4 regions of the Arthrobacter sp. fls2-241-R2A-172 genome follow, and region 1 is predicted to be linked to each of the others. Evidence: riboswitches for the same ligand, from Rfam matches in the RefSeq annotation. Region 1 holds a riboswitch; each other region holds the start of a gene.

What was found. A riboswitch is a leader RNA that binds a small molecule or an ion and turns the genes downstream of it on or off. The one in region 1 is predicted to bind cyclic di-AMP.
Region 2: another riboswitch for cyclic di-AMP. It lies ahead of QRM57_RS00605 (NlpC/P60 family protein); the one in region 1 lies ahead of QRM57_RS11570 (hypothetical protein).
Region 3: another riboswitch for cyclic di-AMP. It lies ahead of QRM57_RS06140 (C40 family peptidase); the one in region 1 lies ahead of QRM57_RS11570 (hypothetical protein).
Region 4: another riboswitch for cyclic di-AMP. It lies ahead of QRM57_RS02320 (aggregation-promoting factor C-terminal-like domain-containing protein); the one in region 1 lies ahead of QRM57_RS11570 (hypothetical protein).

What each region holds. Positions count from the first base shown of each region.
Region 1 covers NZ_JARVTB010000005.1:96,458-104,277, forward strand. Annotated here, with positions in the region: gene ptsP (phosphoenolpyruvate--protein phosphotransferase) at 1-507, shown strand, start outside; gene QRM57_RS11545 (HPr family phosphocarrier protein) at 540-818, shown strand; gene QRM57_RS11550 (helix-turn-helix domain-containing protein) at 843-1,244, shown strand; gene QRM57_RS11555 (alpha/beta fold hydrolase) at 1,225-2,028, shown strand; gene QRM57_RS11560 (DUF6480 family protein) at 2,161-2,424, shown strand; gene QRM57_RS11565 (ATP-dependent DNA ligase) at 2,486-3,550, opposite strand; cyclic di-AMP (ydaO/yuaA leader) riboswitch at 3,814-3,959, shown strand; gene QRM57_RS11570 (hypothetical protein) at 3,962-5,113, shown strand; gene QRM57_RS11575 (PucR family transcriptional regulator) at 5,273-6,487, opposite strand; gene ald (alanine dehydrogenase) at 6,697-7,815, shown strand.
Region 2 covers NZ_JARVTB010000001.1:114,562-122,381, forward strand. Annotated here, with positions in the region: gene QRM57_RS00595 (NCS2 family permease) at 1-1,291, opposite strand, end outside; gene QRM57_RS00600 (copper resistance CopC family protein) at 1,405-2,037, shown strand; cyclic di-AMP (ydaO/yuaA leader) riboswitch at 2,212-2,380, shown strand; gene QRM57_RS00605 (NlpC/P60 family protein) at 2,384-3,169, shown strand; gene QRM57_RS00610 (NAD(P)/FAD-dependent oxidoreductase) at 3,283-3,984, opposite strand; gene QRM57_RS00615 (universal stress protein) at 4,399-5,436, shown strand; gene QRM57_RS00620 (PEP/pyruvate-binding domain-containing protein) at 5,455-7,820, shown strand, end outside.
Region 3 covers NZ_JARVTB010000003.1:122,157-129,976, reverse strand. Annotated here, with positions in the region: gene QRM57_RS06165 (FdhF/YdeP family oxidoreductase) at 1-923, opposite strand, end outside; gene QRM57_RS06160 (molybdopterin molybdotransferase MoeA) at 976-2,319, opposite strand; gene QRM57_RS06155 (NTP transferase domain-containing protein) at 2,316-3,218, opposite strand; gene QRM57_RS06150 (HNH endonuclease) at 3,261-3,761, opposite strand; gene QRM57_RS06145 (NlpC/P60 family protein) at 3,979-4,758, opposite strand; gene QRM57_RS06140 (C40 family peptidase) at 4,857-5,597, opposite strand; cyclic di-AMP (ydaO/yuaA leader) riboswitch at 5,602-5,763, opposite strand; gene QRM57_RS06135 (M23 family metallopeptidase) at 5,908-6,738, opposite strand; cyclic di-AMP (ydaO/yuaA leader) riboswitch at 6,743-6,957, opposite strand; gene QRM57_RS06130 (iron-dependent transcriptional repressor DtxR) at 7,173-7,820, opposite strand, start outside.
Region 4 covers NZ_JARVTB010000001.1:488,015-495,834, forward strand. Annotated here, with positions in the region: gene QRM57_RS02310 (glycosyltransferase family 39 protein) at 1-547, opposite strand, end outside; gene QRM57_RS02315 (glycosyltransferase) at 544-1,899, opposite strand; gene QRM57_RS02320 (aggregation-promoting factor C-terminal-like domain-containing protein) at 2,031-2,885, opposite strand; cyclic di-AMP (ydaO/yuaA leader) riboswitch at 2,891-3,050, opposite strand; gene QRM57_RS02325 (sensor histidine kinase) at 3,151-4,683, opposite strand; gene QRM57_RS02330 (response regulator transcription factor) at 4,687-5,427, opposite strand; gene QRM57_RS02335 (hypothetical protein) at 5,629-6,576, shown strand; gene QRM57_RS02340 (winged helix-turn-helix domain-containing protein) at 7,139-7,820, shown strand, end outside.

The DNA.
Region 1 (7,820 bases):
GGACGCTTCGCCTCGCTGTGTGCTGCGGCCGGGATCAAGACACCGGGCGTGATGGTGGAGGTTCCCTCAGCCGCCCTCACATCCGCCACCGTCCTTCGCGAAGTCGGATTTGCCTCCCTCGGCACCAACGACCTCACGCAGTACGCCATGGCCGCCGACCGCCAACTCGGGCCCCTCGCGGAACTGAACACCCCGTGGCAGCCCGCAGTGCTCCGCCTGGTGCAGCTCACGGTGGAAGGTTCAGCCCAGGAAGGCAACAACAAGCCGGTGGGTGTCTGCGGTGAGGCCGCCGCGGACCCGGCCCTCGCCGTCGTACTGACCGGGCTGGGAGTCAACACACTGTCCATGACCGCGCGCTCCCTGGCTGCAGTCGGCACCGTGTTGAAGACCGTCACGCTGGAACAAGCACAGGAGCTGGCCCGCCTTGCCCTGTCAGCTCCCAGCGCCACCGAAGCGCGCGACTGGGTCCGCGCCAAGCTTCCCGTGCTTGAAGAGCTCGGGCTTTAGCCCCTATCCGTCCGGAATACCAGGAGAAAACCATGCCTGAACGCACAGCCACCATCGCCAGCCGCTCCGGCCTGCACGCCCGCCCGGCCGCACTCTTCGCAGAGGCAGCCGGCGAACAGCCCGTGGAGGTCACCATTGCCATGCAGGGTGCCCCTGCCGATGACGCGCTCGACGCCGCCAGCATCCTTTCGCTCATGACGCTCGGCGCAGCGAAGGGGGACGTTGTGGTGCTGCGGGCCGAGGGCGATGGCGCCGATGCCGCGCTGGACGCACTGGTAAAGCTGCTGGAGACGGACCTGGACGCGGAATAGGTCCTTCCGGGCTAGGCTTCTGGCATGGCACTGATAGCTCCCCGCGTCACGGCCGGCCTCCCCGCCGACGACGCCCGGAATCTCGCGCGTTCCCTCCAGGACAGCAACGACATCACTGTGTTCGTGGACGGCACAGTCCACCGCCTGCCCGATCAGGCGAGGGACGCCGTCGTCGACCTCCTTGCCCGGCTGGGCCGGGGCGATACGGTGACGGTCAGCAGCGTGGAGGAAATGCTCACCACATCCCAGGCAGCGGAGCTCGCGGGCATCTCGCACACGTACCTGCGCAACATGACCGATCGTGGCGAGATTCCCGTGGAGTACCGGGGCACGCATCGTCGGATCCGGCAGGCAGCAATTATGGAGTGGCTGGAAACGCAGAGAAAGAATCAGTCCGGGGATGGCGATGACCACATCAGCGAGTAGGCAGCGGCCCACGTTTGAGGCGGCGGACGTCGAGGTTTCGGGCCTGACCGGCCGGATCCACTGGACCGCTGGGACACCCGCGACTGGCTCCGGGGACGAACCGGCGTACGTCCTGATCCATGGCGTCGGGGTGTCGCACCGGTATTTGTCGCGGCTCCACGCCGTTCTCGCCGCCCACGCACCAACCTACTCTTTCGACCTGCCCGGTTTCGCGGGGACCGCCAAGCCGGACAGGCAGCTCCAGGTGGAGGATTATGGCGCCTTCATCGCGGAAGCCTTGGCGTCCCGGGGCATCGATCGGTACGTCCTGGTGGGTCATTCCATGGGTGTGCAGTTTGCCATCGAAGCGGCATTGCATGCGCCCGAGCGGGTCCAGCGCCTGGTGTTGATGGGGCCGGTGGTGGATTCGAGGCACAAGAGTATCCTCCGGCAATCGCTGGCGCTTACCTTGGACGGCGTCCTGCGAGAGAGTCCCTCGTCCAATTGGATCGTCATCTCCGACTACTTCCGCTGCGGGCTCCGCTGGTACCTCACCGAACTCCCGGTGATGATGGGCTATCCCACCGAAAAGCGGCTGGCCGGCATCAAGGTGCCTGTGCTGGTCCTGCGCGGAAGCCGGGACCAGGTGGCAGGCCCCGACTGGTCGCTCCGGCTCTCCCGAACCGTGGACCAAGGGCGCTTGGTGGAGATTCCCGGAGTGGGGCACGTAGCGCAGCATATGCGGCCGCAAGCGGTGGGGGACGCCATCCGCAGCTTCGTCGCCGCGACCACACAGCACAGTTAGGCCACCCAGCACAGCTAGGCGCTGGGGCACGACGCCGGAGCCTGGGTTGGGTGCCCCTTGTTGGCTCCGGCGGGATCACGCTAGGCTGGCCAGGCAAGCGAATAGTAAGTCTGCTTACGAAAGGGTTTGACCATGACCAGCTATGACCCGGAAGACGATCCCCAAACCTTCGGCGTGAGCGGCGCGACCGGACCCTTCGACACCACCGCCGATGCGGACAGCATCCACGAAGATCCGGACATGCGCCAGGACGAGGACGACGATCCCGCGGCCTCTGCCAACCCTGATCCCCTGGACGGCAACGTCACGGGATTGGAGCCAGGCGGAGGGGTACCCCCGGGCGAAACGCCGCCGGCCGAAGGCAGCATGAGCAGCGACCAGGGACACGAAGAGTAATTTCGTCGCTACCCCGCTGTTACGTTGCGGGCCGACAACGTAACAGCGGGCTGGCAACGTTCTACGGCAGGCTCAGGATCTCCCCGAGATCGTAATCGGCAGGCTCCTCCAGTTGCGCGTACGTGCAGCTCTCCGGAGTCCGGTCCGGCCTCCAGCGGCGGAACTGCGTGGTGTGGCGGAACCTGTCGCCCTCCATGTAGTCGTACGCCACTTCGATCACAAGCTCGGGGCGCAGTGGTACAAACGAAAAGTCCTTGCCCCCGCTCCACCTGCTTTGCGCACCAGGCATCCGAGAACCACCGGCAGCCTCGTCCTGCTTGGCCCACTCGCCCCACGGGTGATCAGCGAGATCCACCTGGTAGGGCTCAAGCTCGGCAACCAGTGCTTCCCGCTTGGCCATGGGGAACGATGCCACCACCCCCACGTGGCGCAGCCGACCGGCGTCGTCGTAGAGCCCCAACAACATGGAACCCACCACCTTCGCAGTTTTGTGCCAGCGGAACCCGGCCACCACACAGTCCGCGGTCCGAACATGCTTGGTCTTGAACATCACGCGCTTATTGGGTTGGTAGGTTCCATCCAGCGGCTTGGAGAGAACCCCGTCCAGGCCCGCGCCCTCCAACTGCACGAACCATTCCTTGGCCCGCTCGAGATCCGTTACTGCTGGAGTGACGTAGACAGGCGGTTCGGCCTTGGCAAGAGCGGATTCCAGGATGGCCCGGCGCTCTGAGAACGGCTTGCCCATCAGGTCTTCCTCGCCCAAGGCCAGGATGTCGAACGCGATCATGGAAGCCGGCGTTTTCTCGGCGAGCATCCTGACCCGGCTGTCCGCGGGGTGGATCCGTTGCTGGAGGACCTCGAATTCCAACCTGTTGCCCTCGATCAGGACGATCTCACCGTCGATCACACACTTCTCCGGGAGGTTCTTCCTCAGCGCCTCAACCAGCTCGGGAAAGTAGCGCGTCATGGGCTTCTCGTTGCGGCTGCCCAGGATGACCTCGTCCCCATCCTTGAAAACGATGGTCCGGAAGCCATCCCACTTCGGCTCGTAGTGACCCACATCGGGGATGTCCGGAACTGATTTGGCAAGCATGGGCGAGACGGGCGGCATCACTGGCAGGTCCATAGGAAATGTCTACCCTGCCGTCGGACGCCGAAGCTAGTCTTAGGCGGTGGATATCTTGGCCGTGTTGGGGGCAGTACTCGGAGATCCAGCACCAGCTGCCGGCTCCCGCACCGGCCCCGAAGCGTAGGCGCCCGGAGCCTCCGGTTTAGCCCGACCTACCGTCCGTTACATTAATGTGACTTTACTTTCCGGCTCATGTACCGTCGTAGGGCGACCCGTATCTCCGCTGGGCCGCTTCCGGATTGACGCCGAGCTCTGCCGCAATCCGGGATCCGCCAGACCCGCGGCAGAGGCGGGGGACCCACAGTTCCCGGGCTTGTTTCCAAGCCCTCGGGGTGAAGCCGCTGAGGCGGCCGGACGGCCTCGTCCGAACCCGACAGCTAACCTCGAAGGCGTTGAGAGGCAACCACCATGTCCCCAACCATGGATCAGCCGCGCCGCGCCCTCATCGAACGCGAGCGCACCAAGCCAACCGGACGCCGTCGGGCCGAAGCCAGCGGATCCGCCACAGAACCAGCAACGGCGCCTGAGGCACCAAGCACGACGCCGGAACCCACCGCTGCTGCCAGGCCCACCACGCGCGCGGCCGCCCGTGCAGCGGAGCGGGAAAGGGCAGCCCGGGCTGAAGCCGAACCCGCAGAACCGGCCACCGCCGCGATCCCGGCAGTACGGGCAGCCCAAGCCGCGGCACCGCGGTCGACCACACCGGGCCCTCCCACTGCAGCCATCCCCATCGTCGACGTTGCCAAGCCGGCACCCAAGCCGGACACGCAGCAGTCCACACCATCGGAGCCCGCCACGGCAGCCATCCCCATCGTCGACGTTGCCGGGCCGGCACCTACTCCCGTCCCCGCCAGGACCGGCTTTGGCTCGTCGTCGTCGTTCAACCGCGAACCCCAAGCCGTGCTTCGAAAGGCCGCATCGGTCAAGCAGATGAGCCAGCGTATGGCCGTTGTTGCCGGCGCTGTAGGACTGGTGCTCACGGCGGGAGGCCTCGGCCAGGCCCTTGAGCTGCCGTTCTTCGGCCATGAAACCCCCGCCCAGGATGCGAGCGCCCATGGGGACAGGGAGTCGGGCTCGACTGCGCCCGGGCCTCGGGCTTCCTATTCCACCGCGTCCTCACCATCGGCCTCGTCGGCAGCGCCAACAGCGTCATCCTCATCGGCAGCCGGTCAGCCGGCGACCGTCCCCGAGGCACCTTCTGAAGTGTCGCCGTCGTCGGTTCCGGCCCCGCACGTCTCGCTTGCGGCCCCGGTTTGGGTTCCTTCGGCGGCGCCGTCGGCGGCTAACCCAGCGCCGGGTGCCTCCGCGGCAGTCCCGACGCAGCCTGCCCCGGCCCCCACCGATGTGCCCGCCGATACAGTCACCACGGCACCGTCTCCGGCCCCGACAACCACGCCGACGCCGACCACCACCCCGACGCCCGCGCCGACACCCACGCCGACGTCGCCCGCCACTCCCAAGCCGCGCCCCACCGGGAACCCCACCGCCGGAACGAACCCGCAATCCACTGGGACCGCCCTCGACGCGATCCTGGACGCCGCCAAGAAGGCCGTGAAGTGAGCACCCGGCTACCCCGTACGGCAACGCCGATCGGATGGCATGGCCGGTACTGCACCAGCAGCCGGACCGCCACCTTCAGGCGAAGGATGGGCCGCTGGAGCTGCCAGCGGTTGAGGCGTTCCTAGTCCTCGGATCCCCGAAACAGGGAGCACAGGGCGCCTAGATCCTGGGTCGCCGTGCCCAGCGGTGTGCTTTCAGGGCCGCATGCAGTTCAAGCCGGATCGCGCCGCTCAACGGGTCAGCCCCGATGAGCTGGCGGATCCGGCCCAGCCGGTTGTAGATGCTGCTCCTGTGGAGATGGAGCTTCGCTGCGACGTCCTGGACGGAACCGTCATTGTCGTAGAGCAACTCCAGGACCGGGAGGAGCTCGCCGTTCCTGTCCTGATCCTCCAGCGTCCGGTAGTGGACCGATCCGGTGTCATCCCAGCCACCGGGCGCCAAAAGGCGATCAAAGAGCTGGTAAACCCCTACCGCCCGGCTTTCCACGAGCTCGCCGAGCGGCAGGTCAACCGCGGCAGCCTGGGCCGCTACTTTGGACTGGCGGTAGGCGCTGGAGATCTGCCGGATCACCTGGAATGGTTCACTGATGCCAAGGATGACGCGGTCCACCGTCCTTCCGGCGCGCTTGGCGAGTTCCAGTTGGTAGTGCACCAGCACCTGTGCGTGGTCTGCCCTCCCGCCTGATTCCCGGAACAGGACCACCGAATGCGTCTCGGTTCCGGCACTGAACAAGGCGGCGTTGACACCGATCGTGGACTGCAGCGCCGCCGAGCGGTGGGTGAGGGTTGCTGCGATGGGGTCGACGGCGGACCCGGCACCGTCCGGGTCGAGGATGGTCACCAGCTGCCATGGACCCCGCCCCTGGATTTCCTTCCACCCGGCTACGGCAGCCACCGCGTTGGACTCGCCGTTGCAGGCCGAAAGGAACTCCTGCTCGCGGCGGCGCCGAAACTCTGATTCGGCCGTGTTCGAGTCGAGGAGCAGTCCCGCCAACAGGTCCAGTTCGTCCCGTACGCCGGGCAGTTCGGCGAGTATCGCCGTCGCGCTTTGCTCTTCAACGTCCAACTGCACCCACAGGTAGCCGACCCGGAATCCGCGGACCAGGAGCGGGACGCAGACCCGGCCCAACATCCCGAGTTGGTCGTTGGCGGGAACCACCACCGGGCGTACTGCCGTGGAGATGCCGTGGGACAGCTGCCAGGCGCTGACGTCGGTGGGGACGCGCTTGCTGAGCAGGAAGTTCACGCGGACGCGGTCGGCGTGCGACTGGTTGGAGCTGTAGGCGAGGAGGACGCCGTCGAGGTCTTCCAGTGACAAGCCGCGGCCGAGCTTCAACGCGACGCGTTCTACGATCTGTTCCACGTCCTGCTGCATCTGGAAAGCGTACCAACAGGAGGCGACACCTGACGCTTGAGTGCTCGACAAATGTCGAGTCCATATGAAGAAGATCGTTGAATTTCCGGCCTTTTGCTGACTGGTAGCCCTGGGCTTCCATGTCGCCTGCCTCACAGCCGGATTTATTCTGGAACCACAGCCCGCAACACATTTTCGGCCGAAGAGGCCGCTAACGATGGAGCCCACAAATGATCATCGGCGTCCCCAAAGAAATCAAGAACAACGAATTCCGCGTAGCCATCACGGCCGCAGGTGTCCACGAATTCCGCACGCATGGACACACCGTTCTGGTTGAGCGCGGCGCAGGCCTCGGCTCGGGCATCACCGACGAGGAATACTCGATCGCCGGCGCCGAAATCGTCAACGAAGCCGATGACGTCTGGGGCCGTGCGGACATGGTCATGAAGGTCAAGGAACCCATCGCGGCCGAGTACCACCGCTTCCGCAAGGGCCTGATCCTCTTCACCTACCTGCACCTTGCCGCAGAGCCCGAGCTCACTGCCGAGCTCATCAACTCCGGCGTCACGGCCATCGCCTACGAAACCGTGCAGGAAGGCCGCGCCCTTCCGCTGCTGGCACCGATGTCCGAGGTCGCAGGCCGCCTCTCCGTCGTGGTCGGCGCTTCCTCGCTGATGGCTCCGGCCGGCGGCAAGGGCGTGCTGCTGGGCGGCGTTCCGGGCGTCCGTCCGGCCAAGGTTGTTGTCCTGGGTGCCGGCGTTGCTGGAACCAACGCCGCTGCCATGGCGCTGGGCCTCGGTGCTGATGTCACCATCATGGACATCAACATCAACCGGCTGCGCGAACTCGATGCCCTCTACCAGGGCCGCCTGAAGACCGTTGCCTCCAACGCCTACGAGATCGAGAAGTCAGTTATCGACGCAGATCTCGTGATCGGCTCCGTCCTTATCCCGGGCGCCAAGGCTCCCAAGCTGGTGACCAACGAGCTCGTTGCCCGCATGAAGCCGGGCTCGGTCCTGGTGGACATCGCCGTGGACCAGGGCGGCTGCTTCGAGGACACGCACCCCACCACCCACCAGGAACCGACGTACAAGGTCCACAACTCGATCTTCTACTGCGTTGCCAACATGCCTGGCGCCGTTCCGAACACCTCCACGTACGCACTGACCAACGTCACCCTGCGCTACGCCGTGGCACTGGCCAACCTGGGCGTCAAGGCCGCCTTCGACCGCGACCCCGCCCTGGCTGCCGGCCTCAACATCGCCGCCGGCCACGTGGCACACCACTCCGTTTCCGAGGCGCACAACCTGCCCCTCGTCAACGACTGGCACAGCCTGGTTTCCGCCTAACGGGC
Region 2 (7,820 bases), on a different contig from region 1:
TTGCGATGGAGTACGTGAACGGCATGAGGGCGATGGTCAGGAAGGCGGGAATGCCCACGCCCCAGTCCTGCCAGTCGATCTTGCCCACCTGGGAAACCATCATGAAGCCCACAACAACCAGCGCGGGCGCCACGGCTTCGAAGGGGACGAGGTTGATCAGCGGCGTGAAGAACATGGCCACCAGGAACAACACGCCGGTAACGATCGAGGCGAGACCGGTGCGTGCGCCTTCGCCGATGCCTGCGCCGGACTCAACGAAGATCTGGTTGGAGGAAACAGATGCGCCGCCGCCGACGATCGCGCCGAGGGCATCCACCTGCAGGACCCGGTCAACGTTGGGGATGTTGCCATCCTTGTCAACGGTCCCTGCTTCGTTGGCCAGGCCGACCATGGTGCCCATCGCGTCGAAGAAGATGCTCAAAAGGATCACGAATGCCAGGAGCGCTGCGGCAATAAAGCCGAGGTGTTCAAACGCGCCGAAGGGGTTGGCCTTCCCTATGAGGGACAGGTCCGGTGCACCCCACTTGGTCAGGGTCGGGGCAACAAGGGACCAGCCGCGCGGGTTGATGTTGGTGCCGTCGTTGCTCGGGCCGATGTGGAGCGTGAACTCAAGGATGGCGGCCAAAGCCGTCGATGCCACGATGCCGATCAGGATGGCGCCACGGACCTTGCGGACCACCAGTGCGATGGTCAGGATCAGGCCGAAGGCAAACACCAGGGTGGGCCAGCCGAGCAGTTTCCCGTCGACGCCCAATCCCAGCGGAACGGTTGTGCCAGCGGCGTCAGGGATGCGGCGGACAAACCCTGCATTGACCAGGCCGATCAGGGCGATGAAGAGGCCGATGCCCACCACGATCGCTGTCTTGAGCGCTTCCGGTACGGCTTTGAACACGGCGGTACGGAAACCGGTGAGCACCAGGATCAGCATGGTCAGGCCCGAGAGCACCACAAGGCCCATCATGTCCGGCCATGTCAGGCCCGGGTGCGAGGCGACGGTCACCGCTACGAACGCGTTAACGCCCAGGCCCGTGGCCACGGCGAACGGGTGCTTGGCCCAGGCGCCCATGAGGATGGTCAGGATGCCCGCGACGAATGCCGTGGTGGCCGCGACGGCGGTGAATCCCAGCGACGCTCCGCTGGAATCCTGCCCGGAAAGGATCAGGGGGTTGAGGACCACGATGTAGCTCATGGCGAAGAAGGTTGCGAAGCCGCCTCGGATTTCCCGGGAGTATGTGGAGCCACGCTCGGAAATTTTGAAGTAGCGGTCGATGGCAGAACCTTGTTTAAGCATGAAGGACTCCGGGGATCGAGGGGAGTGTGCCCTCAAATCCTATGCCGTCGGATATGGGCCCCCTGACGATTCGCCTAGTCTGTAAGGAAGCCAACACTAGGAGAAACCGCCCCATGCGCACCATCCGCCCGCTTCTGGCCGCCGTCGTTGCCGCCCTGGCCTTCGCATCCGCTTTGCTGTTTTCCGCGGGCCCGGCCTCCGCGCACGACGTCGCCGAATCCACAGCGCCGGCCAACGGCTCCAGCGTGGCAGCTGTCCCGGCGTCGGTCTCCATCACGTTCAACAACCGGCCGCTGGCCATCGGATCGGGCGTTACGGTCACTGCGGGTGGCGAAAACTGGGCGGATGGGCCCGTCGAAATCATCGACAACCAGGCGGTCCAGAAGATCCGAGAAGGCGCGCCGGCCGGCGAATACACCGTGGTCTGGAGGGTCGTTAGCTCCGACTCGCACCCCATCGAGGGCACCTTCACGTTCAAGGCCGCTGCTGGAAGCACGACGGCGACGAGCGGCACCGCGGGCGCCGCGCCGTCGTCGTCAGCACCTTCCAATACGGTCCCGACGGCGGGAACTGCCGCACCCGGAACGGCCACCAGCACCCCGGCCGCGGACGCATCGCAACCCTTCCCGTGGAGCATCGTGGGACTGGCCGTGGTTGCTATCGGCCTCGTTGTTTATCTCGCCGTTACCGCACGTAAGAAACTTGCAGCCTCGAACGACTCAGATGCGGGCGATTCCGCGGAATAACAGGCTTTTCTACGTAGCTGCGAATATCTCGGATTGGTCACTGCGACACGCCAAAACCCCGGTTCTCGTTACTTAAATGTGACTTCGGCGAGATCATCGCGTACCGTAGTAGCTGTGCCTGTTCCACGTAGCGGGCACTTCCGGCCTGATTGCCTAGCTCTGCCGCAGTCCGGAATCCGTTCGCAGACAAACCTTACGGCAGAGACGGGGAACCCAATTTAGGTCGCTTTCGAGCGTGCCTTGGGGTGAAGTCACGATGCTTCCGCTGAACAGCGGGGGATAGTGGCCGGGTGACTCCCATCCGAATCCGACAGCTAACCTCGCAGGCATCGGGAGAGGCTTTTTCATGTCTTCAAGCATTCTTCGCGGCCGTCGTAAGGCGGACAGCGTACGTCCTAATCCGTTCATCTCCATCTCCAAGGCAGTCGCCAGCAACGCTTCCGGCGCTGGCCGCCAAGCAGCTGTTATCGCAGCGGCTTCGGGCCTTGTCCTGACCGGCTCCATCGCTGCCCACGCAGCCGAGACCCCGGTTCAGCGTGACTCCAGCCCCGCCACGGTCGCCGAGACCGTTTCCGAGGCTCCCACCAAGGTTGTAACCGCCGCAGCTACGGCTACCGTCAACTTCGAGCGCCCTGCTGTTGCTTCCGTAGCAGCTCCGGTCATCGAGAAGCCGGCTCCCGTCGTCGAGGCACCTGTTGCCAAGAAAGCAGCAGTGGCAGCAACTGCACCAGCCGCTCCTGTAGCAAAGGCTGCCGCGTCAGTTGCAGCCGCTCCGGCCGCCGCTGCTCCTGCAGCCGCTGCACCGGCCGTCGGTGGAGTCAACGCCGCCATGGTCGCCTCGGCTTACGCCCAGATCGGCATCATGCAGGACTGCACCGCCATGGTGGAGCGGGCCCTCGGCTCCGCAGGTATCCCCGTTGGTGACCTCGCGCCCATGCAGTTCATGAACTACGGCAAGGTCGTCAGCAGCCCCCAGCCCGGCGACATGATCGTCCAGTCCGGCCACGTTGCAATCTACATCGGCAACGGCCAGGCCATCAGCGGTGGCATCAACGGCAACCAGACGGGTATCCACCCGATCAGCTGGTTGACCGCAACTGGTCCCATCACGTACGTACGCGCAGGCGCATAAGCCTCACGCTTCAGTTCAAAGGCCGGCATCTTCGAAGATTCATTCTTCGAGGGTGCCGGCCTTTGGCGTTAAGAAATGTGCGCAAAAGTTCCAGTGGCGGTGAAGCGGCCGTCCTAGGCGATGGCTACGCCGCTTCCGGCCATGCCGTTGCCTGCCGGTAGGGCCACCCTGGCGGAAATTGCCTGCCCCACAGCTTTGGCCTGCCGAAGGACTTCTTTGGGAGTCGGGGTAATGAGTTCTCCGACGCCTACAAGGTGCATCCCCACGGCACGCATTGCCGCGGCGAAATTCTGGCCGACGGCAATTCCAAGTTCTGCCAGCATCCGGCGCAGCTGGCTCTGGGCGCAGCGCGTCACCACGACGTGGTCGGCCAGCAGGACACCTTGGGCGGTGTGGACCGCCCACTGACGGGGAGTGGATTCGAGGGGGCCGAAAACGATCCTGCCCCGGAGGGTGGCCGATGCGGTGCTTCCGGTGGGGCCGTGCCCTATTTGCTGCGACGGGTCGGAGCCCAGGAAATCCAGGCGAACGGCGCGGGTGGTGCTGCGAACGTCCAATTGATGGTTGGCGGCGTAGTTGCGCAGGTGGCGGAGAATCTCGCTGCGTTCCTGCATGGCGGGATCGGCGATGTCGCAGCGCTGGAGCATTCCAGTGTGGGTCGAAGGCCCGGTGGCTGAGAGCGATCCGAACCCGTCAACGACGATGGAGCCCACCCCGTAGCGGCTAAGCTCGCTGGCAACAGCCAGACCGGAGAGGCCAGCGCCGATGACCACTGTGGTGGTTCGTTCCGTGCCGGAATCAGGCGTGAGTGACACTGCTTGGTTCCTCCTTGACGTGTGTGCCCTGCGGCATCGCGTGGGATCGCGTCCGAGTTCCCCAAGCGGCCGCAAATTAACAGCCGGGGTGTGTCATGAGACACGCTGCCCGGCTATTCGGTGACTCGAACACTACCGAACTTTTTCGGCCATGGGTAGCCTTCCCGGCGTCGTGTTTTTCGTGTCCGCCAGCAGGCCGATCCCGTGTGGTTTGAACTGAGCCCGGACCGTTATGCACATAGCCCGAAGTCGCCTTGATTCGGCACTTCCGACCGAGAATAGTGGGCATTGGAAGGAGAGATTCCAAGATTCTCCTACCCCGGCCATTGACATTTGAAGAGTCAGGGAATCCAGTGCGGAGAACCTCTGGCAGAATAGCCGGAACATCAAGCAGTAGGTGGAGAGGCGGGCCCCATGGACCAGCACGAAGGACACAATGAAGTGCCACGCGATGGCGAGGAATCGGCGGTTGCTCCCGGCGGCATCGTCGTTGGAGTGGACGGATCCGAGCACGGCCAGTGCGCCTTGGTCTGGGCAGCGCGTGAAGCAGAGCGTCGCCAGCTCCCCTTGCATATCGTCACGGCCTACTCGGTCCCCATTTTTGCCGCATCTGGTCTGGACGGAGGCTACGCCACCGTGGACGACTCCGTCATCCGCGAAGGCGCCGATGCAATCGTCAAGCAAGCCATGGACAAGGTTTCTGCCTATTCGATCGACGTGGATGCTTCGGTCGAAAACGGTGATGCCGCAGGTGTCCTCCTCGACCTCTCGGCTGAAGCAGCGCTTCTGGTCTTCGGGAGCCGGGGCCGCGGCGGATTCGTTGGGCGCCTCCTGGGGTCGGTGAGCAGTGCTTTGCCCGCCCATGCCAAGTGCCCCACGGTGACCGTACCGCTGTACTGCGCGGACCGCCTTGGGGAGAGCACCGAGGACAAACACATCAAAGCCGAGCACGCCAAGGCCGGCCCCCGTACCGTCGAGAATGTTGTGGCAGTAGGCGTGGACGGCTCCGAGCAGGCCCGCGTAGCTGTTCTCGAGGCTGCGGAGCAGGCACAGCGCATGGGCGCCAAGCTCCGTGTGATCTGCGCTGTTCCCCAATACAGTGGTTCCCTCGCGTGGGTACCGGCCCCACTTGATCGCGATGCCCTCTTCGCCGACATCAAAGTGCAGTTGGATGCCGGCTTGGCGTGGCTTCAGAGCCATTTCCCGCGACTGACCATAGAGACAGAGCTCCGGGACGGCGCTCCGGTGGATGTCCTGGTCGAAACAAGCCGCGCCGTTGAGCTCGTGGTCCTCGGCACCCGTGGCCGCGGCGGATTCGCCGGGATGCTCCTTGGGTCCACGTCTGATGGAGTCCTCCATCACGCGAAGGGGCCGGTGCTGGTGGTTCCGGACCGGGAAGATCCGCGGCTTGCCGATCGGCCCAATTTCGGGCCAATGCTCGGCGCAGCTTAGCGGCAGGGATCCCCAGCGATGGACAGCCAGCAGCCACTGAACCAGCCGGAGGGCCACCCGGCTGGCCCTCGCAAGGCCGCCCAGGGTTTCATCGTGGACATCGCCAAAATACGGGGGAGCATGCTTTCAGAGGTTGGCGGGAAGGCCGCCAACCTCGGTGAACTGGTTAGCGCGGGACTGCCTGTCCCGCCCGGGTTTTGCCTCACCACCCACGCGTACCGGCGGGCACTCGCTGCCGCTGGCTTGGATACAGTCCTTCGCGAACTCTTTGAGGCGGGGTCCACGGATACTGGCACGTTGAACAGCCTGGCTGCCCGCGCCCGGTCAGTGGTGCTCGACGCCGGTATCCCAGGCGAAGTCGCGGAGGCGGTCCTCGCGGCATACCGGGAGCTCGGCGAGGAGGTGCCCGTGGCCGTCAGGTCGTCTGCAACTGCGGAGGACCTGCCCGGCGCCAGCTTTGCCGGTCAGCAGGACACCTTCCTCAACGTCGTGGGTGCAGAGGCGGTCCTCGATGCCGTAGGCCGCTGTTGGGCGTCCCTCTGGACAGACCGCGCCGTCAGCTACCGGACCACCAACGGGGTTGACCATTCATCTGTGGCCCTCGCGGTGGTCATTCAGGAGATGGTTGCTTCCGCTACGGCAGGTGTCATGTTTACAGCCAATCCGGTCACCGGGAAGCGCCACGAGGCTGTGATAGACGCGTCCCCCGGTTTGGGAGAGGCCGTTGTGTCAGGGGCGGTGAACCCGGACCAGTATGTGGTGGACATCAACAGCCGGACCATCGTAAAACGAAGCCTGGGTGACAGGCTCGTGGAGATCCGGCCGCTGCCCGGTGGCGGCACGGAACGGATAGAACGGGCCGCGTCGGAGCAGTCCGGTGGGCCCGCACTGGAAGCTTGCCTGGATGATCGGCAGGTCCTGGACCTCGCCGGGTTGGCCCGCCGGGTAGAGCAGCACTACGGGGCACCCCAGGACACAGAATGGGCCATCGACGGCGCGGGCAAGCTCTGGCTGACACAATCCCGGCCCATCACCACGCTGTATCCGCAGATGACCCGGCATCCTCCGCTCCCAGGAGAGCACGCGTTCTTGAATTTCAGCCTTGCCCAGGGTCTTACCCGGCCATTAACGCCTATGGGCTTGGCGGGCATCCGCCTAGTGGCCTCTTGCGTCGCGACAACGGCGTCCTTCGATGTGCCGGATCCACGCTCGGGCCCACCGGCCTATTACGAAGCCGGGCAGCGCATCTTCTTCGATCTCACGGCGGTGCTGCGGAGCCGGATTGGCCGCGCCATTGTTCCCCGGGTGTTCGATGTCATGGAAGCCCGCTCCGCAATGCTGATGCGGGAGCTTTTCGAGGACCCGCGATTCTCAGTGACCATCAAAACACCCCTGAAGCTGATCCGGCACGTAGGACCAGTGGCCGCCAAGTACCGTGTCCCGGAGTCATTTCTCCGCGGGTTGTTCGCTCCTGCTTCAGCCATGAAACGTGTGGACCGGCTCTCTGCGGAACTCCGCCGTTCCTTTTCCGTCCCCGAGAACGCCACTCCCCATCAACGGATTGCGTATGTCCAAAGAATCCTGGGCGAACGGGTATTTCCCACGGTGCCCACCGTGTTGCCACTTCCAGTGCTCGGCTTCGCCATGCTCGCCCTGGTGCGCCGTCTCCTGGGGGCACAAGCTCCGTACAGCGAACTTCAAACCGTCATCCGCGGCCTCGCCGACAACGTGACCACGCAGATGGACCTGGCCCTGTGGCACCTTGCCTCGGACATCCGGCAAGACCCCGATGCCACGTCTTTCATGGTGGGCCGCACGGCAGGGGAGTTGGCGGTCCACTACCGGGATGCCACACTTCCGCCCGTCGCCCAGTCCGGGATGAAGGCCTTCCTTCTGGAATACGGGCACCGGGCAGTGGCTGAAATCGACCTCGGCATGCCGCGATGGGCGGACGATCCAACCCATGTCCTTGGAGTCGTGGCCAATTACCTGCGCCTTGAACCCGGAGCGGATACTCCGGACCAGCAGTTCGACAAAGCCGCCAGGGAGGCGGATGACCAGGTCGCGCGCCTGGTGGCTCGTGCCAGGGCAAAGAGCCCGCTGCACGCAGCCGTCGTGCGTACCGCGCTGGACCGGACAAGGAGGTTCGCGGGGCTTCGGGAGCTGCCCAAGTACAACCTGGTCCTGGGGCTGGCAGCGGCACGGGAGCAGTTGCTCCTGGTCGGGAATGGCCTGGCGGCGTCCCAACGGATCGAAGACGCTGAGGACATCTTTTTCCTTGACCTCGATGACGCCGAGGTTGCGCTTGCCGGGGGAGACCTTCGTGGGGTTGTGGCGGAACGGCGTGCGGCATACGAGCTGGAGTTGCGGCGGAGGCATATCCC
Region 3 (7,820 bases), on a different contig from region 1:
TCCAGGAGCAGGTGGCCGAGGGCCTGGAACAAGGCAAGGTCTCCGCCGACCTTGATCTGCAGGAACTCATCGGCGATGGTGGTGCCGCCACCGATCACTCCGTTAAGGGACTGCGGGTCCTTGAAGTTCAACAGGCCCGCCTCGGGAAGCGGGTTCACGGCAACGACTTTTCCACCGTTGTTCTTGCAGTCCCGCAGTGCTGAGAGCATACGGGGATGGTTGGTTCCGGGGTTCTGGCCGACCACCAGCACCAGCTCCGCATGGTGGATGTCCTCCAGGGACACCGTGCCCTTTCCGATTCCGATGGTGGGGTTCAGTGCGCTGCCGGAGGATTCATGGCACATGTTCGAACAGTCCGGGAGGTTGTTGGTGCCGAGGCTGCGAGCGAACAACTGGTACATGAAGGCGGTCTCGTTGGCCGTGCGGCCGGAGGTGTAGAACACGCATTTGTCCGGCGTGGTGGCGTTGATGTGCTCCCCGATGAGAGCGAAAGCGTCCGTCCAGCTGATGGGCGAATAGTGGGTGTCACCGGGCCTGATGACCACAGGCTCGGAAATCCGGCCCTGGCTCCCCAGCCAGTACTCGGTCTTGCCTTCGAGGTCCTTGATGGAGTGCTCGGCCCAGAAAGGCGCGCCCACCGTCCTGGTGGTGCTTTCCTCGGCGATTGCCTTGGCGCCGTTCTCGCAAAACTCTGCCGGGCTTCGCCGGCCGGTGATCGATTCGGGCCACGCACATCCCGGGCAGTCGAACCCGCCGTGTTGGTTGACCCGCAGCATGGAGCGGACCGTACGGGTGACCCCCGCTTGCGAATAGCCGCGTTCAAGCGCCACCGTGACGGCTTTGACGCCTGCTGCGGCTCGTTTGGGCGGGTGGATCTGCAGGTCATCTTCGTTGATGTCCTGTTCGGGAGCATGCCTGTTCATGAGTCCATCATTGCATCTTGGCCGGACTGTCCGTCCAAGGCGAGCGCACCGCTCAAGCGTCCAAGGCACTCCAGTCCACCGGGCCAGCCGGAGCCTTCTTCGCCGGCCTGCCCGGCGCCTTGCGTGGCTTGTCATCCGCCGGCTTGGGTGCGGGCAGCGGCTTGCCCCAAGGCAGGGCGAACGCAGGGACCAATTCCCCCATCTGCACTCCGTGCGGCGGGACCACCATGACCCCATCCGCAGCTGCGAGGCCGCGCATCATCCCGGGAGCCACATGCTGGGCCGGCGACGCCAGGCCATACATCAGCCTGAAGGGCATCAGGCGGGTACGGCCGGGGTCCGCGTCAATCATCGCGCCGCAGGGCACCTCGGCGACGTCTTCAAGTTTGCCGTGTCCCAAGGCCGCCAACAGGGGCCCACCCACCGTGAACAAGGCCATCATCGCCGCGAGCGGATTCCCGGGCAGGCCCAGCACGAACCGGCCGTCGGGAAGCTCGGCCAGCACCGCGGGATGGCCCGGACGCATGGCGATGCCATCAATCAGCAGCTCGCCTCCGAGCTCGGCCACCGCCTTCCGGAAGTGGTCCGTCCCCGAGAGCCCGGTGCCCCCGGTGGTAATAACGACGTCGGCCGGCGGTTCGGCGTCCGCGTCAGGTCCGCCAAGCAGCGGCTCAGTATCCTGGAGGGCGGCCAGCCACTCTTCATAGCTGTCACCAACCCTGAGCTGCTCACCGGCGATGCCGCCCAAAAGTTCCACGACAGAACCCAACTGCGGACCGAACGTGTCCCGGACCTGCCCCGGACCTGGAACCCCCTGCACTACTACCTCCGAGCCTGTCAGGAGGAAGCGGACCAAAGGCTTGCCCTGAACGTTCAGATGGTCCAGTCCGGCCAGCGCCGCCAATGCTATGTGCGCCGGGTTCAGTACCGTCCCCGCTTTGAGCAGGACCTCCCCCTCCACGGCTTCTTCGGCGGCTTTACGGATATGTTGGCCGTTGCGTGGCTCGCCCGGTTTCGCTGTGCCGCCAAGCGCAAGGATCGGCAGACCGTCGTCGTCCGTCGTAATCTCGCCGCTCTCGCTGCGCAACACAGCTTTGGCGCCGGGCGGAATCAGGCCACCAGTGACAATGGGGCTCGCCTGGTGTGGTGCGAGCCGCTGCCCGGGCTCGCTAAGGATCCACGGACCACTGCCGTTGACGGCCCATCCGTCCATGGCCGACGACGCGTAGTGGGGCATGTCCTGCACGGCCAGGACATCCGAGGCCAATGTGCGGCCAATGGCGGAACTGATCGGGACCGGACCGGGCGGGATGGGCGCAGCAACCTCGAATGCCCGGCTGCGGGCCTCCTGCCACGTGTGTGCCGCGTGATGGCCCTCCCTGGGGGCCTCGGTCATTCGGCGTCTGTCCCGGTCTCCACGTACTCCTTGGCCACCTTGCGTGCCAGGTCCAAGGCCGCCTTCATGGAGGCATCGTCGCTGGCCTGGCCGATCCCGCGGGCCATGCCGGCGGCGTACCCGGCGATGAACGTGGTCAAGGGAGCAGCGGGACGCACCACCGCATGCGCAGCTACTCCGGCGACGGCGAGGACCTCATTGACGTCCACTTCGACGCCTTCCAGCTCGAATGCCTGCAGCAAAGTGCGGCACCATTCCTCGAGCGTCTCTTCCTGGCTCTTCACGTCGGCCTCCAAGTCGTAGTCAATGCCCAACGCCGTGGCGTCATCCCAGGTATCCACATCATCCGTGGCACCGGCGGGGACGGCGACATCCAGCAGGTTCAGCCTAGCAAGCAGCCGGAACACCGAAGAGTCCGTTAAGCCGGAACCGCCCTTGGCTTCCGCCACTTTCCGTTCCAGGGCCGCCGTGCTGTAAACACCCAGCAGCGGCTGCTTACGACCGTCTGCAGACACCGCCATGGCACCGTCCACGTCCGGATGGTTCCTGAGCGCGTTCCGGAGGGCATCGACTCCTCGGGCAGCGTGGGGCATGTCGCACGCCAAAACCAGCGTCCACGGACACGGCAGGGCCCGGGCCCTCAGCGCCGCCAGCCCGGCAGCGATCGCCGCAGCAGGGCCCGCAAACGGCGGCTCTTCCCGCGCCCTCAGTATGCCTTCGTACAGGGCCGCGTCGCTGCCCGGAACCTCAGGGCCTACAACCACGACGGCGGCTGCACCGCCCGATGCCTGCAGGGCATGCGAAAGGAGGGTGGCGCCGTCGTACGTTAAGGACGGCTTGGGCACGCCACCGAGGCGGGTGGCCCTGCCACCCGCCAGGACGACGGCGTTGAACTCCATCCGCCCAGATTACCCGGGGCGGGCGGAGTCGTCAGAAATCGATCAGGCAGCGGATTCCGGCAACAGGAACGGGTCCCAGTCCGGCGCAGGTTTCTCGAGTTCCTTGATCTGCCACATGGTTCCCTGGGGCACGCCGGGTTTGAAACGAAGTTTCCAACCCATCTCAGCCAGCGTGTGGTCGCTCTTGGCGTTGTTGCATTTCAAGCACGCCGCAACCAGGTTTTCCCAGGAATCCGCGCCGCCCCTGGATTTGGGGTGGACGTGGTCTATGGTGTGCGCTGTCTTCCCGCAGTAGGCGCAGCGGTGACCGTCGCGGCGAAGGACGCCCCGGCGGCTCACAGCGGTGATCCTGTTGTACTTGGGACGGATGTAGCGGTTGAGGAGGATCACGGATGGTCGTCCGAGAATCTCCTGTGGCCCGACGACAGGCTCGTCGCCTTCGGCCACTACGCTCGCTTTCCCAGTCAGCACAAGGACCAGCGCCCGGCGGAATGTTATTACCGCCAGCGGTTCATATCCAGCATTCAGAACGAGTGTGCGCATGCACGTACCTCTTCACGGCCGCACCCGTCAGGGGCACGAGGGCCGGCTGCCCTCTGCATGTACGGGCTGTGGATCGACAAGATAAGGGTAAGCACTTATATGCCGTATCAACGAATTTTTCTGTCGTTTCCCGTGCGGTGTCGGCAAATGTTCATGCGTGGTTAAAGCGGAACACCCCGTCGGCCGAAGCCTGCGGGGTGTTCCAAAAGGTACGTTATTAGCCGTTGACGCGGATGAAAACCGGGCCGGAGCCGACGTTGACGCTGAACAATGCCGTGGTGGATCCGTTCCATCCACCGTGCACTGCCATGCCGTTTCCGACGTAGACAGCGATGTGGGCCTGCCCGGCCAAACCGCCGTTGGCGTAGTAGGCGAGGTCGCCCGGCTGGGCTTCTGCAGCACTGACGGTACGGCCCAAGGAGAGGTACCCGGCCGGCCAGTCATGGAAGTGGATGCCCACGGCTGCCAGGGAGTTGGTCACCAGCATGGTGCAGTCCTGGGTCACGCCGAGCTGGGCGTAAGCTGCGGCGGCGATAGCTGCACCGAGGCCGCTGGAAGCTGCCGGAGCCTTGGCAGACGTAGCCGAGCTGTTGACGGCAAGCGTCGCGTTGCCGGTGGAAGCAGCCGTGTTGGCGCCCTCCGTGGCCTTGGCTTCTGCCTTGGCGGGGGCCTTCTTCTCCACGGGAGCCGGAGCTTCAACCGTGGTGACGACGGGCCGTTCGTAGGAAATGGCTACCGTGGAGTCCGCAGCGATGGTCGACTGGACCACTGCCTGGACATCGAGGGTGGACGTCGCGGTGGATTCACGGTCAACGTTGGTTTCGGCGGCGTTGGCCGCGACACCGCTGGTCAGGACCAGACCGGAAGCCGCTGCGATGACGGCGGCCTGGCGGCCCACAGTACCGGCGTTGCCGCCGACAGCCTTGGCGATGATGGCAAGCGAGCTGGTCTTGGGGGCCTCAGCGCGATGCCGTGCAACCTTGTTTGCACTGGTCATGATTTTCTCTTTTCGTATCCGCGTGCAGTGGGGTTACACGCGGGTAATGGGCGGCCAGCACTTGGGGGCATGCTGGCCGGCCACGAACCGGATGTTTTCTAGCGAAGGGTGAAGAAGGAAGAGGTGCCCGTGGAGGCTGCCGAGTGCAGGAGAGTGCCCTGGCTCGGGTTCAGTGCGCTGATCATCATGCCGTTGCCGACGTAGATGCCGACGTGGGCTCCGCCGTTCTGCATGACGAGGTCACCGGGCTGGGGGTTGCTGGTGGGCTTCATGGCCGTCCAGGCGTTGACGCGGGGAATGCTGATGCCGGCCTGCGCGTAGACCCACTGGGTGAAGCCGGAGCAGTCCCAGCCGTTGGGGGTGGTGCCGCCCCATACGTAGGGGTGGCCGATACCGGTGTAGGCAATGGCGGCGAGGCCCGAAGCAGCAGCGCTTGCAGCACCGTCCGTAACCTCGGAGGACTTTGCGGTGACTGCTGCTGCGGCGTCCTGGCTACCAGCGGCGCGCTGGGTGACCTGCGATGCACGCTGGACAACCTTGGGGGCTTCCTTGGTGGCCACGACCGGGCTCTCGAAGGCCACGGTGGCGGTTGGCTCTGCGGTGACGACGGCGGTTGCCACCATCTGCTGGGTGCTGGAGGCTTCCGACTTGGAGACGTCCGTATCAGCTGCCGTAGCCGGAAGACCGGCGGTCAGGACAAGGCCCGAAGCTGCTGCCAGGACGACGGCCTGACGGCCAACCGAACCGGCGTTGGACGAAACAGCCTTGGAAAGAGTGTTCAAGGGGTTCGTACGAACCGTTTCAGCGCGGTGGCGCGCAGGGGTAGTGCGTGATGACACGTAGGTAGCCTCTCCCAATGCCTGCGAGGTGAGCTGTCGGATTCGGATGGGAGTCATCCGGCCGCGTTGCTTCAAGGAAGCTTTTGCGACTTAACCCCAAGGCCTTCTATCGAAGACCAAAAGTGGTTCCCCCGCCCCTGCCAGACGATTTATGCGAACGGACCTTGAGTGGTGGCAGAGCTAGGCAATCCACTCAAGTGCATCGGCCCCCTAAAAAGCCGATGCGCTTTGTACGGTACAACAGTTGAACGCGAATGTCACATTCAGGTCACGGGGTGTCGCAAAATGCGAGAGGCGACCATCAACTGGCTTAGAGCCAGCCCATGGGGTCTACAACTTCTCCGTTGACCTGGACCTCGAAGTGGAGGTGGCAGCCGGTGGAAGCGCCCGTGGTGCCGCTCAACGCGACGGTATCGCCACGGGTGACGGTCTGCCCGACCTTGACGTTGAAGGACGACAGGTGGTTATAGGTGGTCTCGAGGCCGTTGCCGTGGTCCACTACCACGCGGTTGCCTCCGCCATACTCGTGCCATCCGGCGAAAGTGACCTTGCCCGTGGCAGCCGCATGCACCGCGGTGCCGCACTGGGCAACGAAGTCCTGGCCGCGGTGGAAGTCTCCCGTGCCGCCCGTGAGGGGGCTGACCCGGTAGCCGAACGGCGAGGCCGTGACCAGGCTGTCCAAGGGGCTGGCAAGCGTGCCTACGGACGAGGCGCGCTGGATGCTGCCGACCGACTGGGCGCTGAGCAATTGCTTCAGCTTGCCGTCGGGGTCAGCTGCGGTTGCGACGGCGGCGCGGCTAAAGTCGATTTTTGCCGATGCGGCCGCGGAAACCTCTGGCTGGCTGCCGCCGGAAACGGCGAGGGCGGACTCGGACTGGCCCGACTCCGACGTTGCCATCACGGGGCTTGTGGCCGGCAGTCCGACAGTCAGCGCCAAGCCGGTGGCAGCGAGGGCTACTCCGGCTTTCTGGCCGACACCACTGGCTGCGGCGAAATCGGCAACCTGGCGCAATGGGCTCTTACGGCGGCGGACTTGGCGCTCAGTGTCACGGGGCCGGACCTCCATTGTTGCGCGGGCTGGCCGCAGCTCAACAGCGGGGCCGGTGGCGCGGCGACGACCCCTGACGTTCTGCGATGTCAAACTCTGTTCCTCTCTGGAAAGCCTGCGAAGTTAGCTGTCGGATTCGGGTCAGAGAGTTCAAAGACCCGGTCCGCACGAAGCGCTCATGGCACACAGGTATCCCAGGAGGGACTTGCGTAAATGGGCACTTCTGCTGCGGACTTCACCCCAAGGCTGCTTCTTTAGACAGCCGCTTGTGGTTCCCCCGCCTCTGCCAGTGGTGGATGGCACACCTGATCCGCTGGCAGAGCTCGGCTCCGGATCAGGTAACGCTTTGGTATCGGCGCTAGTAGATAACTATAGGCGATTAAAGCCTGCAGTAATAAATTCGTTATCAACAGGACGACGCACGCCCTTATCATCAATCCCGGAAAACCGCAGGTCACATTGTCCCGCGGGGCACAAAAGTGAGGTTTGACACGGCATACCCGAGGATGCGGCGCCCCGAAGGGAGGTCAGCCCAGGGAGACGAACACGTGGGCCGCAACTTCCGGTGGAAGCTCAAGCGCTCCCTCGATGCCGGGAACCCGGACAGAAATGTACTCGCCGACGCGTTCCAATGACACCGCTGCCCCGGGACGGATTCCGCCTTCGTCCAGTTGGGTGAGGAGTTCGGGCTCCACCTGGATGGGCTCGGCAAGCCGGCTGACCACCACGCGGGAATCGGCGGCGTAGCCATCCATGGCCTGCAGCAGGTTGATGTCGAGCCGCGGAATGGTCTGCGTCGGCAGGCCGCCCAGGGCTTCGAGTCCTGGAATCGGATTGCCGTAAGGCGACTCGGTGGGGTGTTCAAGGAGTTCGTAGAGCCGGCGTTCAACCCGCTCACTCATCACGTGTTCCCAACGGCACGCTTCGTCATGGACGTACGCCCAGTCGAGGCCAATGACATCGGCAAGGAGCCGCTCCGCGAGACGGTGCTTTCGCATGACCTCGGTGGCGCGCTTGCGGCCCATCTGGGTCAGTTCAAGGTGACGGTCGTTGGATACGATCACCAGGCCATCGCGCTCCATGCGGCCGATGGTTTGTGAAACCGTGGGGCCGGAGTGCCGCAGGCGCTCGGCGATGCGGGCCCTGAGCGCCACAATGTTCTCTTCTTCAAGCTC
Region 4 (7,820 bases), on a different contig from region 1:
GGGTTGTCAGGTATGCGGCCAACACCAGGCACAACGTCAGCATGGCGTCGGGGTTGTTGAAGCGGAACATCAGGGCAGCAACGGGGGTCAGCGCCAAAGCGCCACCGGCGAGGAGCCCTGCCGCGGGACCGGACACGCGCTTGACCGTCAGGTACAGAAGCCCGACGGCGGCGACCCCCATGAGAGCCTCCGGAACCAGCATGCTGGTAGGGGAGAAGCCGAAGATCCTGCCAACCAAGGCCGGAATCCAGAGGGATGCCGGCGGCTTGTCCACCGTGATCGCATTGCCGGCATCGAGGGAGCCGAAAAAGAGTGCCGTCCAGTCCTTGGTGCCTGCTTGGATAGCTGCGGCGTAGAAAGAGTTGGCGTATCCGGTGGCGGCAAGGTTCCAGAGATAGAGGAACGCGGTCCCCACCAGAAGCCCGGCGGCGGACGGTCGTACCCAGCGTGGTTGCTGTCCGAAAACGAGGCGCTGCAGGCGGGTTGGTGTTTCCGGGGACTTCACAGGTTCGTCAACGGCATGGCTTGGCTGAAGGGCGGTGATCATTTCGCTGGCACCTCTGTGGTCTTGTCGGAACCCTCGGTTTGAGGGGCTGGTGTGGCGGGTCGGCGGAACACCCACAGGCGGAACAACAGGAAGCGGGCCACGGTCGCGGCGAGGTTCGCGCCAACTACCGTTGCCACCTCAAGCCAGCGGTCCGGCGTCGTGGTTCCGTGCACCAGGGCCAGCGCGCCCGAGGTGAGTGCCAGGCCGATGCAGAAAACAATCAAGCCTTCAAAGTGGTGGCGGGCGTGGCTGCCGCCCTGGATGCCGAACGTGAAGCGCCGGTTGGCGGCTGTGTTGGCGACGGCCGTCACGATCAGGGCCAGGAAGTTGGCGAGCTGCGGGTCCATGAATCCCCGGCACAGCAGGAAGATCAGCAGGTAGGCCACTGTGGACGCCGCGCCGATCACCGCAAAGCGCACCAGTTGCCCGAACAGGCTGGCTCGTGGGGTCGATTCCGATGTTCGCGACGACGCCGGCAATGGGCCGCGGGCCAAGGCCGCGCGCAGTTCGGGGACAGGGATGCGCCCGGTGACGAGGTCGCGCGTCAGGCGCGCCATTCCGCGGAGGTCGGCCAGGGCGGTTCGTACGACGTCGACACTTGAGTTCGGATCGTCCGTCCAGTCGACGGGGACTTCATGGACGCGGAGGCCGCAGCGCTCGGCCAGGACCAGGAGTTCGGTGTCGAAGAACCAGGCGTTGTCCAGGGTGTGGGGGAGGATCCTGTGGGCGACGTCTGCCCGGATGGCCTTGAAACCGCATTGGGCATCCGAGAACCGGGCGCCCATGAGCGTATGCAGGAGGACGTTGTAGCTGCGGGAGACGAACTCGCGCTTGGGCCCGCGGACAACACGGGAGTTGCGGGAGAGCCGCGTCCCGATGGCAAGGTCCGAATGGCCGGAAATCAGGGGAGCCAGCAGCGGGGCCAGGGCAGCCAGGTCCGTGGAGAGGTCCACGTCCATGTAGGCGAGCACCGGGGACGGGGAGGCGAGCCAGACCTGCCGGAGGGCGTTGCCCCGGCCTTTCTCCTCGAAGCGCATGACGCCGATTTCGGGGAGCTCGCGGGCCAGGCGCTCGGCGATCTTCAAGGTGTTGTCCGTGCTCGCATTGTCCGCGACCGTGATGCGGAACGTATGCGGGAACGTCTCCACCAAGTGCCCGTGCAAGCGGCGCAGGCATTCCTCGAGGTCGGTCTCTTCGTTGTGGACGGGAATGGTGACGTCCAGGACAGGGACCGTGGTCCGTGTGTCCACGGGAAAGCGCCGCGGCTGCCGGTAAGGCAAGGCAGGAGCGGCGAAGGTCCCCGAATGGGCGGGGTTCGGCAGCGCACTGGTGGCGGGATCTATGAGCGTCATGCATTCACAGTGAGGCCGCCGATTGTGAGTGCTTTAGGCGGAAGCTGTGACGCGACTGTGTAAGTCTCCCGTTCCGGGAACGCGAAAAGCCGCCCCCGGAACGGGAGCGGCTTTTCGGGAAAGCTCTTGGCTTAGTACCAGTTGTTGGCCAAGTGGAAGGCCAGGGCGGCCGACGGGGATCCGTAGCGTTCCTTGATGTAGTTCAGGCCCCACTTGATCTGGGTCTGGTAGTTGGTCTGCCAGTCCGCACCGGCAGAAGCCATCTTGCCGGCCGGAAGCGACTGGACAATACCGTACGCACCGCTGGAAGCGTTGGTGGCAGTGGTCCGCCATCCTGATTCCTTCTCCCACAGCGTGTTCAGGGCGGTCATTTCGCCCGCGCCCCAGCCGTAGCTGCCAAGGATGCTGGCGGCGTAGGCCTTCGCACCGGCGGGATCGTCCACTGCCTTCGGGGCGGCAGCAGCGGCTGCAGCCTGGGCAGCGGCGGCGGCAGCAGCGTCGGCGGCCTGCTCGGCGGCAGCGTCAGCAGCGGCCTTGTCGGCAGCAGCCTTCTCGGCAGCGGCTTGATCGGCAGCTGCCTTGTCGGCGGCAGCCTGCACGGCAGCGGCCTGATCAGCGGCGAGCTTGTCGGCTGCGGCCTTGTCGGCGGCGGCCTTGTCTGCAGCAGCCCGGTCGGCTGCACCCTTGGCAGCTGCGGCGTCCATCGAAGCGGAAACTTCAGCGGACTTGTTGGTGCTGACCTGTGCAGCGGCCTGGGTGCCGGCTACACGGCTTGCCTCGGGGAGGTTCAAGGCTGCGTTGGCGGCGGTACCGAGCGATGCAACGCCCAGTGCAGCGGCGATGACGCCCGCTACAACAGGCATGCGCTTGCCGGACTTGCCCTCACGGGCGGCCTTTTTGAGGACGGTCTGCGACTTGGTCAACTGGGTGTCGTTCTGGTCGCGGTGACGCGCGGAAGGGCGCGTCTGATCGTTAAATTCAGACATTTGTGATTACCTCTCAGCGCCTGCGGAGTTAGCTGTCGGGTTCGGATGAGGTCATCCGGCCGCGCATCACGCTGCGGCTTTACCCCAAGGGCCGGCAAAATGCCTGGGCCCGGAGACTCTGGGTCCCCCGTCTCTGCCTCGGTGAAAGATCGGACTCCGGGAAGTGGCAGAGCTCGGCGCATCCCGGATGTGGGCCGGTTAGGGGCAACCCACCCTTTCGACGGTACAGGAGGTTTCCGCAGAAGTCACATTTAGGTAACAGAGATCACGAAGTCGGTGAGTCGTCTTGCCGGATTCTTTGCAGGCGTTCGGTAGTGGCGGTAGGCAGCCGCAGGGCGAACTCGGTGCGCCCCGGCCTGGACGTCACTTCGACGCTTCCGCCGTGCGCTTGAACGATGGATTCCACTATCGACAAGCCCAACCCCGAGGTCCCTTCCGAGCCCGATCTCGCCGCGTCGGCACGGGCAAAACGGGAGAAGATGCGGCTCTGGAATTCCTGCGGTATGCCAGGACCGTTGTCGGTCACGGTCACCACTGCGCTGCCATCCGCGGAGAGCATGACTCCAGTGACCACCGTTGTTCCCGGGTCGGTGTGTTTGCGGGCATTCGAGAGCAGGTTCGCCAGCACCTGGTGCAATTGCGTGGCATCGCCGCGTACGGTGACGGGCTCCCCGGGGAGCTGCAGTTGCCAGATGTGGTCCGGCGCCATGACTTTTTCGTCACTCACGGTCTCGACCACCAACTGGGTCAGGTCCACGTCCGTGACCTTCAACGGCTGGCCCTCGTCCAACCTCGCCAGCAACAGCAGGTCCTCCACCAGCGTAGTCATGCGTTCGGACTGGCTTTGTACCCGGGCCAAGGACTTCCTGCCGTCGTCCGTAAAGGTCTCGGTCATCCGAAGCAGCTCGGTGTAGCCACGGATGGCGGTCAGCGGCGTCCGGAGCTCGTGCGAGGCATCGGCAACGAACTGCCTCACTTTGGTCTCGCTCTCCTGACGGGCCTCCAACGCGCTGGAGACGTTGTTCAGCATCTGGTTCAGGGCGTGGCCCACGCTCCCCACTTCGGTCCCGGGATGGGAGGCCGACGGCGGGACGCGCACCGCAAGTGCCACTTCACCGGCGTCGAGAGGCAGCCGTGAAACCTTGGTGGCGACATCGGAAAGCTGCTCCAGGGGCCGCATGGTGCGACGGATGATCACGGTCCCCACAAGGCCGATCACCACCAGGCCGCCCAGTGACACCAGAACCATGGTCCAGACCAGCGAAGCCTCTGCGGTCTGCTTGTCCGCGAGCGGCAGGCCAGTGACGATCACGTCGCCGTAATTGGTCTTCACGGCCATAAGCCGGTAATCGCCGTTGGACAGCGAACGGTCAACCGGGCCGTCACCTGTCGGCAGCGCGAGCAGGACCTGCTCATCGTCGGCGGACAAGGAGACGCGATTGCCCCGCGCGTCGATCAACCCGGAGCTGCGCACCGTTGAGCCGTCGATACGGGCGCTCAGCGTGCCGGCCGCCTGACCGCGGGCCTCCAGCGGGTCCGGGCGTCCTGTCGGGGAGTTTGGAAAGCTCGACGGCGGTCTGCCGAATAGGTCCGCGCGGAGCGAGGCCTGCTCCAGCTGCCTGTCGAGCTGCTTGTTGAAGACCATATCCATCGAGGCGTAGCTGACCACCCCGACTGCGCCGCAAATGGCCACCAGCAAAGCCATCGCCACCAGGACCAGGCGAGTGCGCAAATGCCAGGTGGAGGGATTGAGCCAATTGCGCTGCTGGCTTCTGGCAACCCCGGAGAGTGCGCTCAAGGCTTAGTCCGCAGGTTTGATGACATAGCCGGCTCCGCGAACGGTATGGATCATTGGAGGGTGTTTCGCTTCGATCTTCTTGCGGAGATAGGAAATGTAGAGCTCCACGATGTTGGCTTGGCCGCCGAAGTCGTAGTCCCACACCCGGTCAAGGATTTGTGCTTTGCTGACCACCCGTTTCGGGTTCTCCATGAGATAGCGCAGGAGTTCGAACTGGGTTGCCGTCAGGGCAATGTCCTCCCCGGCGCGGGTGACCTCCCGGGTGTCCACGTTCAGGATCAGATCACCCACAACGAGCTCAGCGGTGTCCATCGCAGCGACACCTGAGCGCTGGACCAGCCGGTGCAGGCGAAGCAGCACTTCTTCCATGCTGAAGGGTTTGGTGACGTAGTCGTCTCCTCCGGCCGCGAGGCCCACGATGCGATCCTGCACGGCATCCTTTGCTGTCAGGAACAGGGCAGGAACCTCCGGGGCGAAGGCCCGTATCCGGTTAAGGACTTCCACGCCGTCAAAACCGGGGAGCATCACGTCAAGCACCAGGACGTCGGGGCGGAATTCCTTGGCGAGCTTTACGGCTTGGGGTCCATCAGCGGCCACGCCCACCGACCAGCCGGCCATGCGAAGGCCCATGCTCATGAGCTCGGCAAGGCTTGGCTCGTCATCTACCACCAGGGCGCGGATGGGTGAGCCATCGGGGTGGGTGAGCTGGGGGAGGTTGTTGGTCATGGAGTGCGGGGATGCCATGTGACAACTCTCCATTCTGCTGGTTTGCCCGGGCTGAGCCGCTCCTGTGAGGACCCTGTGAAGTCAACACTAGCGAGGTGGGAGCTCCGGGGCACGGCAATCCACAGGTCACAGGATCAACTACTCCTCAACACAGCTTCCGCACAGCCGGCGGACTGACGCTGGGGCGTAATCGGACAACAACAGACAAGAAAGAGCATCATGAGCGAGCAGAAATTCCCCGAGAACCAGCAATTCCCCCAAGACCCAGCGCCGCGGCTACCCCAGCAGGCGACCCCCGCAGGCCGGGAGCCCGGAGGCCAGGAGCCTGAAGCCGTCCGGACGCCGCCCGCACAACCCATCGACCGCAACCCCGGGTCGTCCTGGGCGTGGGGCGAGGCCCCGCCTGCTCAGCCCCCAAGCAGCCAACCCGGCAGCAACGGTTCCGGCTGGGGCTTGCCGCTCGTGGACAACGATAAGGCGAACGACGGGGCGAACGACAAGGAGGGAGTGCGGAACCGGTGGACCGTCAAGAGGACGCTGATAGTGGCTGGTGTTGCCGTGGCGGTAGCGGCAGGTACGGCCGTCGGCTTCTACTCCCTGGGCAATGCGGGCTCTGCGGACGCTGCCAACGTTCCCCCGGGCCAGGCCGGCGGCATGGGCGGGCAACAGGGTCAGGCAGTACCGGGACAAGCAGTACCGGGACAGGGGCTGGGTTGGGGCGGAACAGGGCAAAACGGAAGCGGTCAAAACGGAACTGGCCAGGGAATGCCAGGCCCGATGGGCGGGTTGGCGCCCGATGGATTCGGAGGGGGCCTGAATGCCGCCATCCATTCGGAGTACGTCATCCTCCGCGACAACGAGTACGTGTCCATGGCCGATCAGGTGGGAGTTGTCAGCGAGGTTTCTTCCAACTCGCTGACCGTCAAGAGCACTGACGGGTTTACGCGAACCTATGTCCTCGGCTCGGACACTGCCGTGGCGCAAGGAACCAGGCAGCGTGGCGGCACCTCCAGCAGCTTGACGATAGCTGACATCACGTCAGGTGCGACGGTCCGGGTCACGGCTACCAAGAGGGGGGATGCATACAACGCGTCGTCGGTAAGGCTGACCGCCGCGACGTCTTCCACGGGGCAGGGCTCCACGTCCGGATCAGGGACGACGTCCTGAGAAAACGGCGCTTGCCGCGCCCGTTTTCACCGCTTCCAACAGACTGAAAGCAAAAAATTCGAGATCGGAACTGGCGCCGATTGGACAACAACTGTTTCAGATCGTGAGATTCCGCGTGGACGAGGTTGATGGGAAGCGGAGGCCACATTCTGCCTCATCCTCCGAAGATAATTCAGTAAATAGCCGATGGTGCCTACCCGAACCGAATGAAATGCCGTTCATTTCTGGGCCATTATGAATTGTGATTTGCGGCACAATAGACCCGGACGTCTCAAAATGTGGACGGTTCGGCGCTTTGTTACTTGCGTGTTGCCATTGTTACGTTGCACACTTCCAATGTGAACAAGAACTCAACAGCACCTGCAGCCGCAGCAACCTGGCCCAGCACACCCGCTGGCCACGATGACCGCTGTTGTCGAATGCAAGCCTAACTTTCCACCCCAAGAAGTTTCAGGCATTCGCCCCCTAGCCCAGCGTTGGGCGCCCCTCCCCAAACTCATTGCGGGGACAACCAGCATTCGAAGCCGCGATGACGGCTATTCACTTTTGAGGTAAGCACTCCATGTCAGTTGCATCTGGATACGTCCACATCTCCGTCCGTAACGCCAACAAGGCCGCGTCAAACGCAGGACTCCGCCCCGGGTTCGGCAACCGTCCCGGCTACTCTGCGGCCCCGCAAGGCGCCGGCCAGCAGGCTCCGGGCTACGTCCCGCAGGGTTACAACCCCAACTCCTACGGCCAGTTGCGCGCCGTGCCCGCCGCAGAGCCGGCACCCATGACCGCTCCCACGCCGGTCATTGCCCAGTCCGACCGGCTGCGCCCCGTTGCCAACGACAACGTAGCCCGCGGCTTCGTGCTCTACATGGGTATTGACGAAGAAACCGCAGCCGCCGCAGGAACGTCCATCGCCAAGCTTGCCCAGGAAATCCGCGCCTACGCGCAGTCTTTGGTGACCGGCGCGGAGAGCTACGCTGCCGTCGCAGTGGCCCCCGCCGGCGCGCCCGGGTCCGCCCTCGACGTCGTACGTTCCACCTTCGGTGACCCCACGGTTGCCTCACGGCAGCGCACCGAAGCTGCCCGTCCGGCGCCGCAGCAGGAGTCCCGCCCGTCCGGCGTGCTGATCGACCTCGCCCGGCGTGAAGTTCACCTGGACGGCGAATCGCTGAACCTGACGTTCAAGGAATTCGAGCTCCTCAACTACCTCGTTGAGAACGGCACCCGTACCGTGGGTCGCGACGAACTGC